DNA from 2 places in the Micromonospora sp. DT44 genome. Region 2 is predicted to be linked to the other one. Evidence: riboswitches for the same ligand, from Rfam matches in the RefSeq annotation. Region 2 holds a riboswitch; the other holds the start of a gene.
What was found. Region 2 has a riboswitch for cobalamin ahead of ACLQ25_RS09075 (CbtB domain-containing protein). Riboswitches for the same ligand answer to the same signal wherever they lie in the genome.

Region 1 (13,896 bases), on a different contig from region 2:
GACGACCTCGGCCACCGCCTCGCCGATCATCCGGCGGGGCGTGTCGTTGATGGCCGGGCCACCGACGGCGAGCCCGAGGCCGGGTTTGGTGACGGTGCCGACGCCGGCGCCACCGGCCAACCGCAGCCCCGGGGCGTCCGTGAAGTCCACGGTGGCGGTCAGCTCGGCGCCGTGGGTGACGTCCGGGTCGTCCCCGGCGTCCTTGACCACCACCGCCTCGGCGCGCACCGGTGGGCTGCCGGTCACCTCGCAGCGTTCCACCGGGAAGCGCACCCGTCGCCCGGCGGGCAGGCCGATCTCCACCTCCGGTTGGATCTCGCCGGTGACCAGGGCGGTGACCGCCGCCTTGGCTGCCGCGGTCGCGCACGCCCCGGTCGTCCAGCCGGTACGTAGCGCGGTGGGCCGGACCTTCGCCGTACGCGGCAGGTCCGGCTCGCGCAGCGGCGGCTCGGCGTACGTCATGGGGTTTCTGTTTCTCCGGCGCGGGCGCGGCGCAGCTCGGCGCGGGCGGCCGGTTCGGCGCGACGGAAGGTGTGGAAGTGCCCCGGGTGGTAGAGGTGTGAGCGGGTGCCCGTCGCGGCGAGGGCCGGTCCGACCAGGAACAAGGTGTGTTTCCACAGCTTGTGCCGCTTGACCGTGGCCTCCAGGGCGCCGACCGTGCAGGTCACGACCAGCTCGTCGGGCCAGGTGGCCTGGTACGCCACGACGGCCGGGGTGTCCGCCGGGTAGCCGCCGGCCAGCAGCTCGGCCTGCACCTGCCCGGAGCGGGCGGCGGAGAGGAACAGCGCCATCGTGGTGCCGTGTCGGGCGAAGTCGCGGACCCGCTCGCCGGGCGGCATGGGGGTCTTGCCGCCTTCGAGGCGGGTGAGGATCACCGACTGGGCGACCTCGGGCACGGTCAACTCCCGCCCGACGATCGCGGCCACGGCGGTGAACGACGACACCCCGGGGACGATCTCGACGGCCAGGTCGAGCGCCCGGCACAGGTCCAGTTGCTCCTGCACCGCGCCCCACAACGCCGGGTCGCCGGAGTGGATGCGCGCCACGGTCAGCCCCTGCGCGGCGGCGCGCTCGTAGAGCGGCAGCACCCCCTCGATGGGCAGTTGCGACGAGTCGATCACCTCCGCGTCGGGGCGGGCGTGGTCGAGCACGTCGGCGTGCACCAGGCTGGCCGCCCAGATCACGATGTCCGCCGTGGCGATCACGCGGGCGGCCCGCAGGGTCAGCAGGTCCGCCGCTCCCGGGCCGGCGCCGACGAACCACACCTTGCCGTCGCTGGTCACAGTTTTCCTCCTCGGTAGGCGCGCCGGGCGGGGACCAGCAGCGTGGACAGGTAGGGCAGATCGGGCACGGCGTCGTCGACCGGGCCGATCCGTTCGCCGGGCAGGCCCAGTGCACGCCCGAGCACGGCGTCGGAGAGGCGGCCCTGCCGGCGCAGCTCGGCCAACAACTCGGGGTGCCGTCGCCAGCCCTTGTAGACGACCACGGTGCCCGGCCCGGCGAGGGCGTCGGCGAACAGCGCGGGGTCGGCGGTGGCCGGCAGCAGCGTGAGCGGTTCGCGTCCCTCCACGAGCGGGGTGCCGCTGCGCGCGGCCAACTCCTGCATCGCGGTGACGCCGGGCACCGTCGCCACCCGCACGGTGGGGCGCAGGGCCCGCACGCTCTGCGCCAGGTAGCCGAAGGTGGAGTAGACGTTGGGGTCGCCGATGGTCGCGAACGCCAGCGACCCCGCGCCCGCGTCGATCGCCTCGACGACCGTCCGGGCGGCCTCGTCCCAGGCCGCCGTGCGGCGGGCGGTCACCCCGCCCCGGTCGTCGAGGGCGAACGGCAGCCGGCGCAGCCGGTCCGCCGCGACGTACTCCCGGACGGTCGCCTCGGCCCGCCCGGCGTCCGCGCCCGGGGGCGTCGGACCGGTCGTCGCGCTGGTCCCGGCCCGGTCCGCCATCACGGGTACGAAGACCACGTCGGCCTCGCGCAGGACCCGCACCGCCTTGACGGTGAGCAGTTCCGGGTCCCCAGGTCCGACGCCGACGCCGGTCAGCGTGGCGGTCATCGGGCCGCCTCGACCAGCCGGCGGGCCGCCGCGGGGTGCCCGGCCCAGTGGGTGTGCAGGTAGGAGGCGTGCACCCGGCCGTCGACGAAGCCGTGCTCGGTGTCGTTCCAGCGCCACGCCGGCGCCTCGCCGTGCCCCGGGTCGGTGGTGGTGCGGTGGAACTCGTGGCCGCGTACCGGCTCGCCCGTCCGGGCCACCGGTGAGTCGGTGACGGCCACCGCCTCGCGGTAGCCGAGGGTGAGCCGGCCGGTCATCCGGGCGGTCAGGTCCAGCCGGCCGCACATGGGTACGCCGTCCAGGGACCGCCCGAGGTAGAGCAGCCCGGCGCACTCGGCCACGATCGGCCCGTCGAAGTCGGCCAGCTCGGCGCGGAGCGTGCCGTTGCCGGCCAGCGCCTCGGCGTACGCCTCCGGGAAGCCGCCGCCGATCACCACCGCGCGGGTGCCGGCGGGCAGCGACGGGTCGCGCAGCGGATCGACGGTGACGACGTCCGCGCCGGCCGCGACGAGCAGTTCGGCGGTCTCGGCGTACGAGAAGGTGAAGGCCGGACCACCGGCGAGCGCGACACGTGGCCGCCCGACGCCGGCCGGCCCACCGACGGCCTGGACCGGGTCCCAGGCCGGGACGGTCAGCAGCGGCGCGGTCCGGGCCAGGTCGAGGACGGCGTCGAGGTCGACGGTGGCCTCGACCAGTTCGGCGAGGGCGGTGACGATCGCCAGGGACTCGGGGGCCCGCTCGGCGACCGGCACCAGCCCGAGGTGCCGGGCTGGCGCGGCGACCTCGGCGGCGCGGGTGACGGCCCCGAGCACCGGTACGCCCACCTCGGCGAGGGCGTCGCGCAGCAGGCTCTCGTGCCGGGGCGAGCCGACCCGGTTGAGGATCACGCCGCCGATCCGTACGGCGGGGTCGAACGCGGCCATGCCGAGGGTCAGCGCGGCGGCGGAGCGGCCCTGCGCGGTGGTGTCCAGCACCAGCAGCACGGGCGCGTCGACGAGCCGGGCGACGTGCGCCGTGGAGGCGAAGTCGCGGCGACCCACCGCGCCGTCGTGCAGGCCCATGACGCCCTCGATGACGGCGATGTCGGCGGGCGTGGGGACGCTCGCGCCGTGCCGCAGCAGGCCGGTGATCCGCTCGGGCCCGACCAGGAACGGGTCGAGGTTGCGACCGGGCCGGCCGGCGGCGAGGGCGTGGTAGCCGGGGTCGATGTAGTCCGGGCCGACCTTGTGCGGGCTGACCGTGAGGCCGCGTCGACGCAGCGCGGCGAGCAGCCCGGTGGCGACCGTCGTCTTGCCGTGGCCGCTGGCCGGCGCGGCGACCACCACCCGGGGCAGCGACAACGGTTCGGCGGGGGCGGTCACCACTCGATGCCCTTCTGGCCCTTCTGACCGGCGTCCATCGGGTGCTTGACCTTGGTCAGCTCGGCGACCAGATCGGCGGCGGCGACCAGGCGCGGGTCGGCGTCGCGGCCGGTGATGACGACGTGCTGGAAGCCGGGCCGGTCGGCCAGGGTGGCGACCACCTCGTCCACGTCCACCCAGCCCCACTTCATCGGGTAGGTGAACTCGTCCAGCACGTACAGCCCGTACCGCTCGGCGGCCAGGTCCCGCTGGATCTGCCGCCACCCCTCCAGGGCGTCGGCGGCGTGGTCGGCCTCGCCGCCGCGCTGGATCCAGGACCAGCCCTCACCCATCTTGTGCCAGGCCACGGGGGCGCCCTGGCCGGTACGCTCGTGCACCTCGCCGAGGGCGCGGAAGGCGTTCTCCTCCCCCACCCGCCACTTGGCGCTCTTGACGAACTGGAAGACGCCGATCGGCAGGCCGGCCGTCCAGGCCCGCAGCGCCAGCCCGAAGGCGGCCGTCGACTTCCCCTTCATCTGTCCGGTGTGGACGATCAGTAGCGGTCGATTCCGCCGCTGCCGCGTCGTCAACCCGTCAGCGGGCACGTGGCTCGGCTGTCCCTGCGGCATCAGCCCATCCCCCGTCCCGTGTCCATGCGTCCCGCGATCTTGCAGTTTCTGTCGGTCATCTGCGCGTTTCGTCCCTTCATGTCGCCACCGAAAGTGCAAGATCGCGGGGGTGGGTCAGGGTGGTCAGGGCGTGTACGGGGGCACTCAGCTGGGTTGCCAGGCGGGCGGCCAGGTTGAGGCGGATCGGGCCGCTCTCGCAGTCGACGACCACGCAGGGGGCACCCGTCGCCGCGAGGACCGCCGCCGCGCCTGCCGCCCGGTCGAGCGGGCGGGTGCCGGCGGTAGCTCTGCCGTCGGTGACGACGAGGACCAGGGGGCGACGCTTCGGATCGCGCAGGCGCTCCACCCGCAGCAGGTCCGCGGCGGCGAGCAGGCCCTCGGCCAGTGGCGTCCGCCCGCCGGTCGGCAGTTCGGCCAGGCGGGTCGACGCGGCCAGCACCGAGGAGGTGGCCGGCAGCAGCGTCCGCGCGCCGGTGCCCCGGAACGCGATCACCGCGACCTTGTCCCGCCGCTGGTACGCGTCGGTGAGCAGGGCGAGCACCGCGTCCTTCACGGTGACCATCCGCTGCTGGGCGCCCATCGAGCCGCTCGCGTCCACCACGAACAGCACCAGGTTGCCCTCGCGCCCCTCCCGGACCGCCTCCCGCAGGTCCTCCGGGCGCAGCCGCAACGGCCCGGTGAGCCGACCCCGGGCCGCCTGGTGCGGCGCGGCGGCGCGAACCGTCGCCGGCAGGTGCAGCGCGCCCACCCGGCCCGCCGGCACCCGGGCCCCGGTGGTGCGGCCCCGCCCGGTCCGCGCCCGGGAGCGCCGGCCCGGCACCCCGTCACCGACGCCGGGCGCGGTGAGGAGCCGGGCCCGCAGACCACCCCGGGGTACGGCCACCGCTCCGCCGTCCCAGTCCCGATCGTTTCCGGCGTCGCTCGGCCCCACGCCCCCGGGGCGCCGACGACGCGTGCCCTGACCGTCGGCCTGCGAACGGTCGGAGGGCTCGCCCATGCGGGCGTCGGCGGAATGCGGCTCGGGCTCGGTGTCGCGCTCATCCCCGCTGCCACCAGCCCCGTGTTGCTCCGGAGCGTCCACGCCGTTCGCGTCGAGGTCGGCGCCGTCGCGGCCCGGACCCTGCGGTCCGTTCCCATCGACGCGGTGCCCGTCGTCGGAGTCGCCCGCACCGCCCCCACCGCCGCCCGGGCCGCCACCATCGGGACCGTCGGGGCGCGGGCCAGCGGAGCCGCCGTCGTCCGGACGGCCGTCGTCGTCCGGGTCGTCGGGATGGGCGTCCTGGGCCCGTTGCAGCGCCTCGTCGAGGCGCTTCTCGTCCAGCCCCGGCGTGTCGAACGGGTCGCGGCGGCGACGGTGCGGCAGGGCGAGCCGGGCCGCCACCCGGACGTCGTCGCTGGTGACCCGGTCCCGGCCGTGCCAGGCGGCGTGGGCGAGAGCGGTTCGCGCGGTGACGATGTCGGCGCGCATCCCGTCCACATCGAACGCCGCGCACACCTCGGCGATCTGCCGCAGCGCGGCGTCCGGCAGGCGTACCCCGGGAAGCCGGCGGCGGGCGGCGGCCACCTGGGCGGCGATCTCGGCGTCGGCGTCGGCCCAGCGGGCGGCGAACCCGGCCGGGTCGGCGTCGGCGGCGAGCCGACGGCGCACGACCTCGACCCGGATCTCCGGGTCCCGGCTGGCGTTCACCTCCACGGTCAGCCCGAACCGGTCGAGCAGCTGCGGGCGCAGCTCCCCCTCCTCCGGGTTCATCGTGCCGACCAGCAGGAACCGGGCGGCGTGGCTGACCGAGACGCCCTCGCGCTCGACGTGGCTGCGGCCCATCGCCGCCGCGTCCAGCAGCAGGTCGACGAGGTGGTCGTGCAGCAGGTTGACCTCGTCCACGTAGAGCACGCCCCGGTGGGCGGCGGCGAGCAGGCCCGGTTCGAAGGCGCGTACGCCCTCGCCGAGGGCCTTCTCCAGGTCCAGCGACCCGACGACCCGGTCCTCGGCCGCGCCGACGGGCAGTTCGACGAGGCGCGCCGGGCCGGTCTCGGCGGCCGCCCCGACCGGGTGCGGCCCGTCCGGGCAGCCCGGGTCGGGTTCGGCCGGATCACACCCGAAGCGGCAGCCGGCGACCCGCCGTACCGGGGGCAGCAGCGCGGCGAGCGCGCGGACGGCGGTGGACTTCGCGGTCCCCTTCTCACCCCGCACGAGGACCCCGCCGATCGCCGGCGACACGGCGTTGAGCAGCAACGCCAGCCGCATGTCGGCCATGCCGAGCACCGCACTGAACGGGTAAGTCATGCCCGGTCCTCCAAGTCGCCCTCGCTGGCCAGGTACGTGTCGCGCAGGCGCTCCAGGGTGGCCGGCTCGGGCTTGGCCCACAGGCCCCGGTCGGCGGCCTCCAACAGCCGCTCGGTGATGCCGCGCAACGCCCACGGGTTGGACTGCTCCAGGAACTCCCGGGTGGTGTCGTCGAACAGGTAGGCGGCGGCCAGGTGCTCGTACATCCAGTCGTCCACCACACCGGCGGTGGCGTCGTAGCCGAACAGGTAGTCCACCGTGGCCGCCAGCTCGAACGCGCCCTTGTAGCCGTGCCGGCGCATCGCGGCGATCCATTTCGGGTTGACCACCCGGGCCCGGAACACCCGCCGGGTCTCCTCGCCCAGCGTGCGGGTCCGTACGTCGTGCGGCATGGCCGAGTCACCCACGTACGCCTCGGGGGACGTGCCGGTGAGGTGGCGGACCATCGCCACCATCCCGCCGTGGTACTGGAAGTAGTCGTCGGAGTCGACGATGTCGTGCTCGCGGGTGTCCTGGTTCTTCACCGCGACCGAAATCCGCGCGAACGAGCGTTCCATGTCGGCGCGCGCCTCCCGCCCGTCCAGGCCCCGGCCGTACGCGTAGCCGCCCCAGACCGCGTACACCTCGGCCAGGTCGGCGTCGCTGCGCCAGGTCCGGGCGTCGATCAGCGGCAGGAGTCCCGCCCCGTACGCGCCGGGCTTGGAGCCGAAGATGCGGGCGGTGGCCCGCCGCTCGTCGCCGTGCTCGGCGAGGTCGGCGGCGACGTGCGCCCGCAGGTAGTTGTCCTCGTCCGGCTCGTTCAGCGCGGCGACCTGCCGGACGGCGTCGTCGAGCAGCGCCACCACGTGCGGGAACGCGTCGCGGAAGAACCCGGAGATGCGCACGGTGACGTCGACGCGGGGCCGACCCAGCTCGGCCGTCGGCACTACCTCGACACCGGTGACCCGCCGGGACCGCTCGTCCCACACCGGCCGACAGCCCAGCAGCGCGAGCACCTCGGCGATGTCGTCGCCCTGCGTCCGCATGGCGCTGGTGCCCCACACGGTCAACCCCACCGAGCGGGGGTACGCCCCGGTGTCGGCGAGGTGCCGGGCCAGCAGCGAGTCGGCCAGGGCCACGCCGACGTCCCAGGCGTTGCGGCTGGGAATGGCCTTCGGGTCGACGGAGTAGAAGTTCCGGCCGGTGGGCAGCACGTTGACCAGGCCCCGGGTGGGCGAGCCGGACGGGCCGGGCGGCACGAACCGACCGTCGAGCGCGCCGAGGGTGTTGCGCAGCTCGTCGGTGGTGCGCTCCAGCCGGGGCACCAGCTCGGTGGCGGCGAACCGCAGCACCGCGGCGACGTCCGGGATCGGCTGGCCGGCCACCTCGGCGACGACCGCCTCGGCCGTGTCGGCGGTCCAGCCCAGGGTCTCCATGCCGACGACGAGCCGCCGGGCGAGGGCTTCGATCAGGTCGATGGCGTCGGCGGCGGTACCGGCCGGCCCGTCAACCGTGTCGGTCAACGCGGCCGGGAGGGCGACCCGCTGGCCCGGCGTCGCGAGCATGTCCTGTTCGTCGAGGGCGTACGCGGCCGCGAGGGCCTGCCGCAGGCCGGGCAGGGCCTGGGCGCCGCCCCAGATCTGGGGGGCGCGCAGCACCGCGAGGACCAGGTTGACGCGGGGCTCTCCGGTGGGCGCGTCGGCGAGGATGTGCAGCCCGTCGCGGATCTGTACGTCCTTGACCTCGCACAGGTAGCCGTCGAGGTGCAGCACGAAGTCGTCGAAGTCGTCCGCGTCGGGCATCGCCTCGGTGTGCAGGTCGTGGTGCAGCTCGGCGGCGCGGACCAGATCCCAGATCTGCGCCCGCACGGTCGGCACCTTGGCCGGGTCGAGCGCCTGCACGGTGGCGTACTCGTCGAGCAGTTGCTCCAGTTTGGCCAGGTCGCCGTAGGTTTCGGCGCGGGCCATCGGCGGCACCAGGTGGTCGACGACCACGGCGTGCGCCCGCCGCTTGGCCTGGGTGCCCTCGCCGGGGTCGTTGACGATGAACGGGTAGACGAGCGGCAGGTCCGCGAGGACCGCGTCGGGCGCGCAGTCGGCGGCCAGACCGAGGCCCTTGCCGGGCAGCCACTCCAGGGTGCCGTGCTTGCCCAGGTGCACCACGGCGTCCGCGCCGAAGCCGCCGTCCGCGACCGGCGCGGCGAGCCAGCGGTACGCGGCCAGGTAGTGGTGGCTCGGCGGCAGGTCCGGGTCGTGGTAGATGGCGATCGGGTTCTCCCCGAAACCGCGCGGCGGTTGGATCAGCAGCACCACGTTGCCGAAGCGCAGCCCGGCCAGCACGATGTCGCCGCCCTCGGTGTACAACTCGCCGGGCGGCTCGCCCCAGTGCTCCCGCATCCGCTCGCGCAGTTCGGCTGGCACCTGGTCGAACCAGCGCCGGTAGGTCTGCCCCGGTATCCGGGCCTCGGCGGCGGCCAACTGTTCCGGGGTGAGCCACTCCACGTCGTGCCCGCCGGCGGCGATCAGGGCGTGGATCAGCGCGTCACCGTCGGTGGGCGGCGGCGTGTCCCCGAGGTCGTAGCCCGCCTCGGCGAGCGCGGCGAACAGCCGGACCGCCGAGGCCGGGGTGTCCAGCCCGACGGCGTTGCCGACCCGCGAGTGCTTGGTGGGGTACGAGCTGAGCACCACAGCGATCCGCTTGTCGGCGTTCGGCACGTCCCGCAGCCGGGCGTGACGCACCGCGATGCCGGCGACGCGGGCGGCCCGCTCGGGGTCGGCGGCGTACACCGAGAGCCCGTCGGCGTCGACCTGCTTGAACGAGAACGGCACGGTGACGATCCGGCCGTCGAACTCGGGGATGGCCACCTGCATCGCGGCGTCCAACGGGGACAGCCCGGCGTCGCTGGCCGCCCACTGCTCCCGGGTGCTGGTGAGGCAGAGCGCCTGGATGACCGGCACGTCCAGGGCGGCGAGCGCGCCGACGTCCCAGGCGTCCTCGTCGCCGCCGGAGGAGGCGTCCGCCGCGACCGCGCCGCCGGCCGCGAGGACGGTGACCAGCAACGCGTCGCATCGGGCGAACAGCCCGAGCGGGCCGGCGCCGGTGGTCAGCCCGCGCAGCGAGCCGCAGAAGATCGGCAGTGGGTTGCCGCCGGCCGCGCGCACCGCCTCGGCCAGCACATCGACGAACGCGGTGTTGCCGGCCAGGGCGTGCGCCCGGTAGAAGACGATCCCGATGGTGGGACGATCCGGTTCGGTGGGGTGCTCGCCGTACACGCCGTAGGCCGGGGTCGGCGCGGGCGGTGCGAACCCCTCCCCGGTGAGCAGGACCGTGTCGGAGAGGAACCGGGCCAGCTCCCCCAGATTGTCCGGACCACCCTCGACCAGGTACGCGAGGGCCTGGGCGACCACCCCGGACGGCACCGTGGAGACCGCCATCAGCTCCGCGTCCGGCAGCGCCTCGCCGCCGAGGACGACCGTGGGCACGCCGCTGGCGAGCACGGCGGCGAGGCCGTCCGGCCACGCCTGCCGACCGCCGAGCAGGCGTACGACGGCGAGGTCGACCCCGTGGAGCAGGGCGGGCACCTCGTCGGCCGCCACCCGGGCGGGATTGGCGAGCCGGTAGTCGGCGTCGCTGGCGCGGGCGGCCAGCAGGTCGGTATCGGCGGTGGAGAGCAGCAGAATGCGCACGGCAGGCTCCGGACAGTAACGTCGGCGCGCTCGCGAAGGCGGTTCGGCGACGACGTGCGGGTGGGCGCGGGGTTCAGCGGGCACCGCGACCCGGACCGCTCACCGGCGTGGGGCCGGCGGCGACGGGTGGCGTGGTGCGGACCTCAGCGGTGAACGGAGTCGATGCCCATCGCGGCGAGAGCACGGCTGCGGTGCGGGAGACGGCAGCGGCCGTCGATGATGGAGACGCCATGCGTCATCGGGTCCTCCTCGGGTGTCCACGCCCTGGGGTACGTCCCGACGGCCGAAGTATCCTGGCTTCCGGATCGACGCTCTCCCCCGGCCTTCCAGCCGCAGACACACGGCCGTGACTCGCGAGGGGGGATCGCTCCCCGGTGACAGTGGCGGGACCGCGTCGGAATCGCACCGACTTCCTTCACTGCCGTCAGGCCGCGAATGCTGCCACACCTGCCGACCGCCGGTCAACGCGGACCACGGCGTCGACCGGCGACGCTCGCCACATTGACCTGCGGATATATCGGCGCGGAGGGTTGCGTCGTGCCGCAGTGGCGGGCAGCCGAACTGGTTCGTCGACGGCGCGGTGATCCCACGGCGGGGCAGTGTGTGTACGGGCCCTTTGGAGCTGATGTCATAGACGATTCGCCCCGCGGGAGGGGGTCATGGACGCCCAGCCGGCGACGTGACGTTCCGGGTGGGCCCGGCCCCAGGTCCGTATCCGTTCCGGACGCCGGCGGGCGCCAAGGAGCGGACACGTGATCGGCCTGGGTCACTCTCGCTGAGAGGGGCGCGGCCGGCGGGTCATCGACAGCCAGCCGAGGAAACGCGCGTGCATCAGGGCAAGGTCGGGGCGCCCGCCGAGACCATACAAGTCGTGGATGGCCTCGTTCATGCAGGACGTCAGGTAGAGGGCCAGGCGCCAGCGAGTGGCCGTAGAACTCGGCGACGAGATCGAGTTGCGCGCGGGAACATGGCCACGCGGCGGCGCAGTTGCGGCACAACCACGCGGGACGCGTGGGCAGGTGCGGGCGGGACCGTGGGCTCACACCCCTGACCCTGCTCACCACGACCACCGCGATCCATCACAGTGGGTGATTCCTCGATGGATAACTTTCATCCGCCGACCGGATGTCCTGCCGGCATGCCGTTCCGCTACTGGATAAGCTGGCCCTCGGCCCTCGGCCCTCGGGCAGGAAGGGAGCCAGCCGTGAGCGTCCGCACAACTGCCGCGCTCACCACTGACGACCTGCTCTGGGACAGCACCGACATGCTCGATGCCTTGGCCGCTCGCGACGTCGCTCAGGTATTCCGCCTCGTCCAGCGAGCCACCCGCGCCAGCCAAACCACTCTCGGCGTCGCCACCGGCCTCAGCCAGGCTCAGATCAGCGAGATCACCAGCGGTGCCCGCCGGGTCAGCAGCATTGATGTCCTCACCCGCATCTGCACCGGCTTGTCCATGCCACGCCACGCACGCATGGCGCTTCTCCTCGGCGAACGCGAGCCGGCCACTGACCTCGCCGGACACCAGGTCAGCACGGCAGGACGGGACCGCTGTGCTGATGTCCGCGCGATTTATTCCAGCCGATCAGATTTCATGGCGGAGCTGCCCCCGCGAGCCCTTTTCGACCATGCCACGGACATCCGAGCGTCCGGCCTGTCACTCAACCTCATCTGTCAGCAGTACGGCGACAATCGCCTCCTGAAACTCCTCGCCGCCGGCACCCGCCTCCGTTGCCTGTTCCTTGACCCGGCCGGCGAGGTGATCAGGCGGCAGGAGCGGGAGGACGACTATCCAGACGGACACCTCAGCGCGCTCACCGAACTCAACATCCAGAACCTGGCTCGCCGCATTCGTGACCGGCTCCCCGCGGATGCCCGAGACAACCTCGCCATCGGCGTCTACGACGAGTCCATTCGCGCCAACGTCCTCTTGATCGATGGTCGCCTCTGCGTTGTCCAGCACTACCTACCGCAGATGCGCGGGGTGGACTGCCCGACGCTGGTCATCGAGCGCAGCGCCAGCCCCTCCGGTCTCTATCCGATATTCGATGAGATGTTCACCTCGCTGTGGGAGCGCAGCCGCCAGCTATGACCGACTACGCGCACCTCCTCCCTCTCGCACAGGAGGCCGTTGACCTGGCACACGACCTGATGCGGAAGCTTCAGCCCGGTGCTTTGACGTTCAAGGGTGACCGCGACATGGCCTCGGACGTGGATTACGCCATCGAGCGAGCGGTCCGCGAGCACCTGGCCGCCAAGGCGCCTGACATCGGTTTCCTCGGCGAGGAGTACGGCAGCAGCGGCGACACCAGCGCACTGACCTGGGCGCTCGATCCAGTCGACGGCACCGTGAACTTCATCCACGGCTCGCCCCTGTGCGCGATCTCTCTCGGCCTCATCCACCGCACACACGCCGTCCTTGGTGTCATCGACCTCCCGTTCCTCGGTAGCCGCTACCACGCCGTGCAGGGGCACGGCGCCTACGCCGACAACCGACGCATCCGCGCCAGCCAGATCACCGATCTCCGGGACGCCGTCGTCGCCATCGGCGACTATGCGGTCGGTGCCGAGGCCAGCCGGAAGAACACCGAGCGGCTTGCCATCACCGAGCAACTCACCCGGCACGTCCAACGGATACGCATGCACGGGTCAGCCGCAATCGACCTCGTCTGGTTGGCTCACGGCCGGATCGACGCGTTCGTCATGCTCAACAACAACCCGTGGGACACCGTCGCGGGCGTCGTCATCGCCAGAGAGGCTGGCGCGCTGGTGGTCGACATCGACGGCACGCCCCACGACGTGAACGCTGCCGCCACGATCGGTGGGGGCAAGCTGATCCTTCCACCCGTCCTCACGCTCATCCAGCGATCACTCACACAGGCGAAACCCGCTTGAGCCCGCTCACGGCCGGACCGGCTCAGCGGGCGCGGCGCTCCGGGTGTGCCCGGTTCCACACCCGCATCCGCTCCGGATAGCCGGTGCGGGCCGCCTCGTACAGCGGCACCGCGTGCTTGCGGGCGATGTCGCCCGCCGCCCGGGGTGTGCCGGTGCGGCGACGGATCCACTCCCCGTCGTGGGCGATCGCGACCACGGTGGTGTCGGTGGCGGTGGTCTCCGGTTCCAGGTAGAACTCCACACCCCGCCGACTGGTGACGAACGCCTCCAGCGCGGCGAGGTCCTCCCGGGTGGCCTCACGGTCCAGCTTCGTCGGGGTCGCCTCGCCGCGGCGAGACCGCCGGTTGAACCAGCCCATGCCCAGCCCCTCTCCTTCGACACCACTCCCAGTTCAGCACCGATTCCTGGCAATCGGCTGCACGACGGGTGGGAGAAATCTGACTCCGCCGGGGCGGAACCCGACGCGCGCGGGTGGTGTCATCAGTGCGAGTCCGACCGGAGGTTCCCCTGGACGACGACGTGCTCGTCACCCGCGCCCGAGCCGGTGACCTGGAGGCGTACGACCTCCTGGTCGCCCGGCACACCGCGTCCGCGTACCGGACGGCGGTGCTGCTCGGGGCCGGTTCGGACTCCGAGGACGTCGTCCAGGAGGCGTTCGTGAAGGGCTACCGCAAGCTGTCCCGTTACCGGGGAGAGTCGTCCTTCCGCTCCTGGTTGCTCGCGATCGTCGCGAACGAGACCCGCAACCTGCACCGGTCCCGCACGCGCCGGGACGGCCTGGTCCTGCGGGCGGCGGCGAACCCCCCGCCCGAGGTCACCGGGGATGACGCCGTCGACGCCGTCCTGGCCGGCGAGCGTCGGGCCGCGCTGGTGGCGGCCCTGCGGCAGCTGCCGGTACGCGACCGTGAGGTGATCGTCTGCCGGTTCTTCCTCGATCTCGGCGAGCAGGAGACGGGCGTCATGCTCAGCTGGCCCCGGGGAACGGTGAAGTCGCGTACCTCACGGGCACTGGCGAAGCTGCGCGCCCTGCTCGCCG
Region 2 (5,398 bases):
GACTCGTCGCGGAACACCCAGTTGGTCCCCGACGCCAGCCCGTGCAGCAGGCCACGGGAACGCAGGAAGTAGACGTACGCGAACGCGCCGTAGAAGAACAACCCCTCGATGCAGGCCGCGAAGCAGATCAGGTTGAGCAGGAAGGTCCGCCGGTCCTCGCGGGTACGCAGCTCCGGCAGGTCGCCCAGCGAGTCGATCCAGCGGAAGCAGAACTCGGCCTTGCGACGGATCGACGGGATGTTCTCGATGGCGGCGAAGGCCTCGAACCGCTCGGTCTCGTCGGGCACGTACGTGTCGAGCAGGTTCAGGTAGAACTGGACGTGTACGGCCTCCTCGAAGAGTTGCCGGGACAGGTAGAGCCGACCTTCGGGACTGTTGACGTGCTGGTACAGGTTGAGCACGAGGTTGTTGGCGACGATCGTGTCGCCGGTGGCGAAGAACGCGACGAGGCGGCTGACCAGGTGCCGCTCGGCCGGCGACAGACGGTCCAGGTCGGCGAGGTCGGTGTGCAGGTCGACCTCCTCGACCGTCCAGGTGTTGCGGATGGCGTCCCGGAACCGGTCGAAGAAGTGCGGGTAGCGCATCGGACGGAGAGTCAGGTCCATCCCGGGGTCGAGCAGCATGTGCGTGGTCCTCGCGTCGATGGTGCTGTCGGTGGTGGTGTCGGCGACGGTCACTGGCACGCCTCACACGACTCGGGGTTCTCCAGCGAGCAGGCCAACGCGTCGGCATCGACCGCGACGGGGACAACGGGCGTCACCGCGCTGACGGTGGCCTGCTGGATCCGGGTGGCCGGCCGGGACCGCAGGTAGTAGGTGGTCTTCAGACCGGTCTTCCAGGCGTACAGGTACATCGAGGAGAGCTTGCCGATGGTGGGCGAGGCCAGGAACAGGTTCAGCGACTGGGACTGGTCGATGAACGGCGCGCGGGCGGCGGCCAGATCGATCAGCGCACGCTGCGGCAGCTCCCACGCGGTACGGAACAGCTCCCGCACGTCGGCCGGCAGCTCCACGACGGACTGCACCGAGCCCTCGGCCCGCTTGATCGCCGACCGGATCTGCTCCGTCCACAGGCCGCGGGCCTTCAACTCGCGGACAAGAGCGGTGTTGACCTGGAGGAACTCCCCCGAGAGCGTCTCGCGCTTGAACAGGTTGGACACCTGCGGCTCGACGCACTCGTAGCAGCCGGCGATCGACGCGATCGTCGCGGTGGGCGCGACCGCCACCAGCAGCGAGTTGCGCAGCCCGTACTCCCGCACCTGCTGACGCAGCGCGCTCCAGCGCGCGGTCTGGGTACCCTCAACGCCCCAGAGGTCGGGTTGGAGCTGGCCCCGGGCGGCCCGGGTCTGCGCGAACGCCGGGTGGGCGCCGAACTCGCGGGCCAGGTCGGCGGAGGTCTCCAGCGCGGTCAGGTACAGCTCCTCGCTGATCCGCGTGGACAGCTCCCGCGCGGCCGGCGCGTCGAACGGCAGCCGCAGCGCGAAGAACACGTCCTGCAACCCCATCAGCCCGAGCCCGACCGGCCGCCAGCGGGGGTTGCTCGCCGCCGCCTGCGGGGTCGGGTAGTAGTTGATGTCGATGACCCGGTCGAGGAACGTCACCGCCGTCCGGACCGTGGCGCGCAGCCGTTCCCAGTCGATGCCGTCATCGGTCAGATGGGCGGCGACGTTCACCGAGCCGAGGTTGCACACGGCGGTCTCGTCGTCGCTGGACACCTCGATGATCTCGGTGCAGAGGTTGGAGAGGTGCACCACGTTCCCCGGCTCGGCCGTCTGGTTGCACAACCGGTTGGCGGCGTCCTTGAAGGTCATCCAGCCGTTGCCGGTCTGGGCCAGGGTCCGCATCATCTTCCCGTACAGCTCGCGGGCCGGCAGCTGCCGCACGTAGCGGCCCTGCGCCTCGGCGGCCCGGTACGCGGCGTCGAACCGCTCGCCCCACAGGTCGGGCAGTTCGGGCACCTCGTCGGGGTCGAACAGCGACCACATCTCGTCGGCCTCGACCCGGCGCATGAACTCGTCCGGGACCCAGTTGGCCAGGTTGAGATTGTGCGTACGACGGGCGTCCTCGCCCGTGTTGTCCCGTAGCTGGAGGAACTCCTCGATGTCCGGGTGCCACGGCTCCAGGTAGACGCAGGCCGCGCCCTTGCGCCGCCCGCCCTGGTTGACCGCCGCGACGCTCGCGTCCAGTGTGCGCAGGAACGGCACGATGCCGTTGGACTGCCCGTTCGTGCCCCGGATCAGCGCGCCGCGGGACCGGATCCGGGAGAACGCAATGCCGATGCCACCGGCGAACTTGGACAGGTTGGCGACCTGGGCGTAGCGCGCGTAGATCGAGTCCAGTTCGTCGCGCGGCGAGTCCACGAGATAGCACGAGGACATCTGGGTGTGTCGGGTGCCGGAGTTGAACAGGGTCGGCGAGCTGGGCAGATAGGCGAGACTGGACATCAGCCGGTAGAAGTCGACCGCCTCGTCTGGCGTACGGGACAGGCCGCAGGCCACCCGCAGCAGCCAGTACTGCGGGGTCTCCAGCACCAGCCTTGAGGTGGGGTGACGCAGCAGGTACCGGTCGTAGACGGTGCGCAGGCCGAAGTACTCGAAGCGACGGTCGCCGTCGGCGTCGACGGCGTCGTCGAACGTCTTCGCGTGCGCGGCGACGAACGCGGCGGTCTCGTCACCGATCAGACCCTCGGCGTGGCCGGCCCGGATCGCCGCGCTGAACGAGGTGATGCCCTGGCGCCGCACCTCCTTGTCGACGTAGCCGGCCAACAGCCGCGCGGCCAGGCGCGAGTACTGCGGCTCCGTACCGATCATCTCGGCGGCGGTCTGGATGGAGAGCCGGTCCAGTTCGGCGGTCGTCGCGCCGTCGTACAGGCCGCTGATCGTGCGGGTGGCCACCCGCATCGGGTCGACGTCGGTGAGATCGTCGGCCCACCGCTCGACCGCCCGGACAATCTTGTTCACGTCCACGGGTTCGGTGCCGCCGTCGCGCTTGCGCACCTGCATCGGGGTCCGCCGCGCGGCCTCGCCGCTGACCGGGACCACCTGGGTGACTGTCACCACTCACTCCTCGGGAGTTCGAGACCTCAAGGGCCCTCGGACGCGGGGAGACGGACGCCGTCGACGCCACGCCAGCGCGAGCGTGGGTCAGGTGGCGTCAGCCGTTCCACGCGGCCTCGGACCGCCGCGCACCCGAGGTTCGGGTGCGCGGTGCGCTGGCAGGTCTTCGGACTCGCGGGCGCGACCGGGCCTGCCCGGTCACCTACTGGCCGTCGCTTCCCAGGCCGGTGGCCCAGTGCTGATGACGGCGGTCGTTCCCACTCACCGCTGCGGGACAGTCCCGGACTTCCACCGGGTTCCCTCTTGCCTCGAACACTCGCCAGGAGTGGCCGAACCAGCTGCGGTCGACACCATATATAGGGGCGAGCTCGTTTGTCACACCCCACATGTCGGGTTCGGCGTGTCGCGGTCGACGATGACGACCCTCGTCGATCGGCTCGGAGCCGGCCGACGGGGCGGTGACGCCCCGACCGTCGCCAACGGCTTGACCGAGGCGAACCGGCACCGATACGGTCGACCCACTATCTGCGGCGACGCGAGGGAAGCCGGTGAGAATCCGGCGCGGTCGCGCCACTGTGAGCGGCCCCCAGCCCGGGGGGCGCGAGCCAGGACGCTCGGTCGTCCGCAGCCTTGCGATGGGGACGCGTCATCCCCGAGGAGGTTCGTTCACGCATGTCCAGCTCCACTTCCAGCCAGCCGCTGGCGCACCCCGCTGTCCCGACCCGTCTCCTGTGGACCGTCCTGGCCACCGTCGCCGTGCTCGCCCTGCTGACCTACCTCGTCGCCTTTGACCAGGGGGCGGTCTCGCGCAGCGGGATGTACCTGCACGAGCTGATGCACGACGGCCGGCACCTGCTCGGTGTCCCGTGCCACTGACCGGCACCGGCACCGCACCCACGTTCGTCACGGTCCTGCTGCGCGGGCTCCTCGCCGGCCTGGTGGCCGGCCTGCTGGCCGGGACGTTCGCCTTCGTCGTCGGCGAACCACACGTCGAGGCGGCCATCGCCATCGAGGAGGCGGCCACCCAGGCTGAGCCCGCCGCCGACGGGCACCAGCACGCCGAGGCCACCGCCGACGGGCACCAGCACGGCGAGGAGGCCCTGGTCGGCCGCAACGCCCAACGCGGCGGCCTGTTCCTGGCCACCGGCCTCTTCGGCGCCGCCATGGGCGGCCTGCTGGCCAGCGCGTACGTCCTGCTGGGCCGTCGTCGGCGGACCGCAGACGACGGGCGGTCCGGGCTGTTGCTGGCCGGCGGTGCGCTACTCGGCGCGGTGATCGTGCCGTTCCTCAAGTACCCGCCGAATCCGCCGGCCGTCGGCGACCCGTCCACCATCAACCAGCGCACGGTCACCTACCTGCTGATGGTGGTACTCGGCCTGGTCGCGGTCTGGTCCGGTTCGCTCGGCTACCGGTCGGTGGGTGAGCACGCGCCGGTGTGGCTGCGGGCCAGCGCTGCGGTCGGCGGTTTCCTGCTGGTCACCGTCGTGTCCTATGTGGTGCTGCCGTCGTTCCAGGAGGTCCCCGGCGACTTCCCCGCGACGCTGCTGTGGAGCTTCCGACTCGCCTCGCTCGGCACCCAGATGGTGCTGTGGACCGGGATCGGCCTGCTCTTCGCCGCCCTGATGCACCGCCAGCGCACGGTCGCCGACGCACGACTGGCCGGGTGAGCGCCACCAGCCTGCGGCTGGTCGCCCACGGTCACACCGCCGCCCTGCGGCAGGCCCGGTTCGGCGGGAACGACAGCCTGGACGAGGGCGGCCGGCGTGCCGCCCTCGCCCAGTCCCCCGCTGGTGCGGGCCGTCGCGAAGGCGACCCGGTGGCGTGCCTGTCCAGCCCCGCGGCGGCGGCCGTCGAGACCGCCGAGGTTCTCGGGCTCGCGCCCACCATCGAGGCGGCCCTGGCCGACTGTGACTACGGCGACTGGTCGGGCCGACCCCTCGCGGAGATCGCGGCGGAGCGGCCGGACGCGCTACGCGAGTGGCTGTCCACGCCGGACGCCGCGCCGCACGGCGGTGAGTCGATCGTCGCGGTGCGCCAGCGCGTCGGTCGGTGGCTGGACGCGCAACGCGACGTCGGCCGACGGGTCACCGCCGTCACGCACCCGCTGGTGATCCGGGTGGCGCTCGTGCACGCCCTGGATCTGCCGCTGGCGACGTACCGGCAGTTCGACGTCGCGCCGCTGGCGATCGTCCGACTCACCGGCCAGGGACCACGGTGGCGGCTCCGGCTGGACGCAGCCCCGGCGTACGGGTGACGAGGGGTCCAGCTGGAACGGGTGTCGGGGGGGGGGGGGGGGGGGGCCCGGCCCCCCCCTGGGGGGGGGAGCGGGCGGGGGGGCGGGGG

Region 1: another riboswitch for cobalamin. It lies ahead of cobN (cobaltochelatase subunit CobN); the one in region 2 lies ahead of ACLQ25_RS09075 (CbtB domain-containing protein).

What each region holds. Positions count from the first base shown of each region.
Region 1 is NZ_JBNCKS010000006.1:821-14,716, reverse strand. It holds gene ACLQ25_RS04950 (cobalt-precorrin-5B (C(1))-methyltransferase) at 1-462, opposite strand, end outside; gene cobM (precorrin-4 C(11)-methyltransferase) at 459-1,283, opposite strand; gene cobI (precorrin-2 C(20)-methyltransferase) at 1,280-2,053, opposite strand; gene ACLQ25_RS04935 (cobyrinate a,c-diamide synthase) at 2,050-3,411, opposite strand; gene cobO (cob(I)yrinic acid a,c-diamide adenosyltransferase) at 3,408-4,019, opposite strand; gene ACLQ25_RS04925 (magnesium chelatase subunit D family protein) at 4,096-6,303, opposite strand; gene cobN (cobaltochelatase subunit CobN) at 6,300-9,968, opposite strand; cobalamin riboswitch at 10,233-10,409, opposite strand; gene ACLQ25_RS04915 (DUF5919 domain-containing protein) at 11,173-12,057, shown strand; gene ACLQ25_RS04910 (inositol monophosphatase family protein) at 12,054-12,860, shown strand; gene ACLQ25_RS04905 (hypothetical protein) at 12,883-13,218, opposite strand; gene ACLQ25_RS04900 (RNA polymerase sigma factor) at 13,344-13,896, shown strand, end outside.
Region 2 is NZ_JBNCKS010000011.1:134,808-140,205, reverse strand. It holds gene ACLQ25_RS09085 (ribonucleotide-diphosphate reductase subunit beta) at 1-623, opposite strand, end outside; gene ACLQ25_RS09080 (ribonucleoside-diphosphate reductase subunit alpha) at 674-3,001, opposite strand; cobalamin riboswitch at 3,196-3,409, opposite strand; cobalamin riboswitch at 3,553-3,692, shown strand; gene ACLQ25_RS09075 (CbtB domain-containing protein) at 3,728-3,931, shown strand; gene ACLQ25_RS09070 (CbtA family protein) at 3,922-4,722, shown strand; gene ACLQ25_RS09065 (histidine phosphatase family protein) at 4,719-5,309, shown strand.